2 regions of the Mesorhizobium sp. CNPSo 4671 genome follow, and region 2 is predicted to be linked to the other one. Evidence: predicted binding sites of a transcription regulator. Region 2 holds the regulator's gene; the other holds the start of a gene.
The links. The regulator LexA, encoded in region 2, represses DNA repair genes until DNA is damaged. The targets are predictions, from matches to a motif close to TGTTCNNNNTGTGTTCNG.
Positions count from the first base shown of each region.

Region 1 (2,397 bases), on a different contig from region 2:
ACGCCGCATGGCTGCCACGATACAACACTGATCCGCAGCGAGCTGGAAGAGGCCGGCTTCTCCGGTGTGGCTATCGAAACGAGAGCCGAACAAAGCCGTGCGCCCTCGCCGCGCATTCCGGCCGTCGCTTACTGCCAGGGAACGGTGCTTCGCACCGAAATCGAGGCCCGGGATCCGGGCAAACTCGACGCCGCGACGGACTATGCCGCATCCGCGATTGCGGCCAGACATGGCAGCGGCGCGGTTGCCGCCAAAATTCAGGCGCACGTCATCGTGGCTGTGGCGTAGGCAAAATTATCCGTTCAGTCGTCGCCTTCGACGACGCGCAGCCTGAGCTGCCCGGTCTTCGAATCGGCAACGCGCGGGCCGGGCTCGAGTTTGGCGGCCGGTGCCCGTGACGGCGCGTCCGGGGCGGCATCGCCTTCGGCCTGCGCGCCGAACTCCAGCGCCTCGATCTTCTGGCCGCGCTTGGTCACCTTCGATGTCGAGACGAGGATATCGTCGATGTCCTTGGCCGACTGGCCGAAATGGACCTGTAGCTTGCGCACGCGCTCGTCGACACGCGCGACATCCTCCATCAGCCGGATCACCTCGCCCTGGATCAGATGTGCCTGTTCGCGCATGCGGGCATCCTTGAGGATCGCCTGGATGACCTGGATCGACAGCATCAGCAGCGACGGCGAGACGATGACGACGCGGGCGCGGTGCGCCTTGTGGACAACAGCCTCGAAATTTTCGTGGATCTCGGCGAACACCGATTCCGACGGCACGAACATGAAGGCGGTGTCCTGGGTCTCGCCCTGGATCAGGTATTTTTCCGAGATGTCGCGGACATGGATCTCGATGTCACGGCGGAAGGCCTGTGCCGCGACCTTCTGCAGGTCGGCGCCGTCGGCGGCGCGGATGGCGTTCCAGGCTTCCAGCGGAAACTTGGCGTCGATGGCCAGCGACGGCGCACCGTTGGGCATCTTCACCAGGCAATCGGGCCGGCTGCCGTTCGACAATGTTGCCTGGAATTCATAGGCGCCATGCGGCAGACCGTCGGCGACGATCGCCTCCATGCGTGACTGGCCGAAGGCGCCGCGCGTCTGCTTGTTGGAGAGGATGGCCTGCAGCTGCACGACCTGGCCGGCGAGCGACTGGATGTTGCCTTGCGCGACGTCGATGATGGCCAGCCGCTCCTGCAGCTTGGCCAGGCTCTCATGCGTGGATTTGGTCTGCTCGGTCATCGTCTGGCCGATGCGGCCGGTCATGGCGTCGAGGCGTTGGCCAATCGACTGCGTCAGCTCCGCCTGGCGGGCGCCGAATACTTCGGCGATGGCCCCCATGCGGCCCTGCATCTCGGCCTGGCTTTGCAAGATGCCGGCCATCCGCGCCTCGGCGTCGCGGGCATGGTCGGCGGCTTCCGCGGCCGCGATCGCGCGCGCCTTGGCCGACCGCCACAGCGCGACGACCAGCGCCACGAACAGGCCAAGAAACAACAAGGCGCCGAAGGCCAGGGCGTGGCCGAGGGTGATTGTCGAGGCGCCAAGTCGTGCGACGGGCTCGGAAAGGATGGTGCTCAGATCATTCATGTGGACAGCATAGCCGATTCGGCCTGATGGCACAGATCAAAACGTGAACGAGGCTCAGGCGCACCGGTTGACGCTTTTCGCTGAACGTCTTACGTGGGACGCCATGCCGATCAAGCCGCTCATCATCCTTCCCGATCCCATCCTGCGCCAGCTTTCCAAGCCGGTGGAGCGTGTTGACGCGCCCTTGCGTAAACTTGCCGACGATATGCTGGCGACCATGTATGACGCGCCCGGCATCGGGCTGGCGGCAATCCAGATCGGCGAGCCGCTGCGCATGCTGGTGATCGACCTGGCCAAGGAAGACGAAACGCCGGCCCCGCATGTCTTCATCAACCCGGAAATCCTGGAAAGCGCCGAGGCGCGCTCCGTCTACGAGGAAGGCTGCCTGTCGATCCCCGACTATTACGCCGAGGTCGAACGCCCCGCTTCCGTGCGGGTGAAATATCTCGACCGCGACGGCAAGCTGCAGGAGATGGAGGCCGAGGGGCTGATGGCGACCTGCCTGCAGCACGAGATCGACCATCTCAACGGCGTGCTGTTCATCGACCACATCTCGAAGCTGAAGCGCGACATGGTGGTGAAGAAGTTCAAGAAGCTCGCCAGGGACAAGGCGCCGGGCAAGCTGGTGGGATAGGATTTACTCTAGCAAGCCACGCAGAACCCATTCTTTGCTTATCTCGATTCCTTTCGCGCCGATTTCAATTGCGAGCGCACGGGACTCTGGTGAGAAAATCAAAACCATGACGATCGCCCCTGCTACGAGGGGCCTGATATAAATCGCGAAATTGCTTTCCCTTCGCCTCGACAGTTCGCCTTTCTCATA
Region 1 covers NZ_JBWLUW010000004.1:325,885-328,281, forward strand. The annotation lists gene AC04SF_RS13670 (class I SAM-dependent methyltransferase) at 1-288, shown strand, start outside; gene AC04SF_RS13675 (DNA recombination protein RmuC) at 303-1,574, opposite strand; gene def (peptide deformylase) at 1,678-2,208, shown strand; gene AC04SF_RS13685 (hypothetical protein) at 2,212-2,397, opposite strand, start outside.
Region 1: AC04SF_RS13675 (DNA recombination protein RmuC) is a predicted target of LexA. The motif match lies at 1,607-1,624, and genes of this name have one in related genera.

Region 2 (2,397 bases):
TGAGGCCTTCCATGCGGCGCTGCTGAGCGCGGCAACATCCAACTGGCTTTTGCGCTTCCGCTCGACGATCGCCGATCAGTTGCGGCGGCATCATCGTTTTCTCGGTCTGGCGCCGACATTGCGGGCGGCGGCCGGCCTCAAGGATGGCTATGGCGAAGCCATGGACGCCTTGCGCGAGGCGATCGCAATCGAGCATCACACCGAGATCATGGAAGCGGCGCTCGATCGCGACGTGGAGCGAGCAAAAGCACTGATGACGGCGCATATCGGCTACACGCTGCACGTCTATGTGCACAGCGAAGACAGCGGCGCCAACAACACCTACGCCGCACGTGCCGGCAGTCTGAAAGCGGTTTCCGGATGACCTTGCCGCGGCGCGTCATCTCCGGCGGCAAAATCGATGCCGGCGCCTATGCGCAGGTTCTGGCCGGAGCGATGCCGGGAGCCTGAACGCGTTCTATCCCCGCATAGCCAGCGATTGTTGACGTTTTGATTTCGTTTCGTTCCGCCGAAAATGGATCCGTTCGCCATACAATCCACCCTGAGAATGCCTTTCAAACGCCTGATGCCAAACAGGATAAGAGGATACGCCACAGGCTATTAACCATAATGATTTCAATGCACGTGCCGACGGTGAAGGTGGTCGGTTGACGCCTGCCACCCGGAGCGAAAATTTCTGGGGCCTTAACAAATTCACTAAACTTTAAACAGTTGCAGAACACAACTGGAACAGATAGTGTTTGTTCTGGGTTTGTTTTTCGATTCTGGTTCACACCCTTCGTTCAATGCCTTGGGGGCCGCCATGCTGACACGCAAGCAACATGAACTGCTGATGTTCATTCATGAACGGCTCAAGGAAAGCGGCATTCCGCCTTCCTTCGACGAGATGAAGGAAGCGCTCGATCTTGCCTCCAAGTCGGGGATCCATCGACTGATCACGGCACTGGAGGAACGTGGCTTCATTCGCCGGCTGCCGAACCGGGCACGCGCGCTGGAAGTGCTGCGGTTGCCGGATTCGATCGCGCCCGGCCTCAACGCGGCAAAGAAATTCTCGCCGAGCGTCATCCAGGGCAGTCTCGGTCAGGGCGGCCTTGGCCGCCAGATCAAGCCGGCACCATCGCGCCTGCCCTCCGCCGGCAATGATGACGACGCGGTCTCCGCCGTGTCGATCCCGGTGATGGGCCGTATCGCCGCCGGTGTGCCGATCGATGCCATCCAGCATCAGACGCATTCGATCTCGGTGCCGCCGGACATGATCATGGGTGGCGAGCACTATGCGCTGGAGGTCAAGGGCGACTCGATGATCGAGGCTGGCATCTTCGATGGCGACACGGTCATTATCCGCAACGCCGACACGGCAAGCCCGGGCGAGATCGTCGTCGCCCTGGTCGACGAGGAGGAAGCGACGCTGAAACGGTTCCGCCGCAAGGGAGCCTCGATTGCGCTCGAAGCCGCCAACCCGGCCTACGAGACGCGCATTTTCGGGCCCGACAGGGTCAAGGTGCAAGGCAAGCTGGTCGGGTTGATCCGGCGCTACTGAGCAGGCACGGCCTTCTTTTCAGGTTTTTGATAGGGCGCCAGCCCCCTCGCCTCGCGTGAAAATTTTCGCTGCGCATGCCAGGGCCGATACGGTCCATCCACCGCGAAACTGACGATTGGCGGACCGGTCGCCGATTGGCGGTCGAAGAAGACGGCGCCACTGCCCTTTCGGGCCAGTTGCCGTCTGGTAACGACAAGAACCAGCGGATTGTGGCAGGCATCATAGCCTGTCGCGTCATTGACGACGATCAGATCGGCAAAACCGCAGGCCTTCCAGGTGGCCTTGCGGTCTTCGACATGTGCGATGATCGCACCCGACGGGTGCCGGGCAAGACAGACACCATCCGTGCAATAGAATGGCGCTCCAGGCGGGAGGTTGACGGCATCGGCAATGCCGAATTGCCCGTCCGCCTTGTCGAACATCTCCGGCGCGACGATGGTTTCGGACACCAGCGCGCGTTTCCAATTGTCGACGGTGAACTCGTTCGGGCGAGCCCGGCTGACCGCGAGTTCGCCGCCGCCGATCGGCACCGCGACCAGCCGCGCATCTTCCGAGATAAGCACATCCGGCGTGCGCGTATCCGACACCGTCAACAGTCCGGCAAGCGCGAAGGGCAGTGCCGCGAGCCGCAGCCATGTCGTCGCCATCGTCGCGATGACCAGGGCAATCGTCACCAGCAGGACGGAGTGCTGCGAAATCAGCCCGACCGCATCGACGGGAGAGCGTTCCGATATCCACGCCGATATGGCGATCATCGCCGTCAGGCCTTTGCCCATCAAGTGGAGAAAAGGCCCGTCCAAACCAAAGGGCATTGTCAAAGCGCTGACAACCGCCAGAAACATGACGACTGAGACAAT
Region 2 covers NZ_JBWLUW010000006.1:171,142-173,538, forward strand. The annotation lists gene AC04SF_RS18900 (GntR family transcriptional regulator) at 1-364, shown strand, start outside; gene lexA (transcriptional repressor LexA) at 803-1,540, shown strand; gene AC04SF_RS18910 (ComEC/Rec2 family competence protein) at 1,534-2,397, opposite strand, start outside.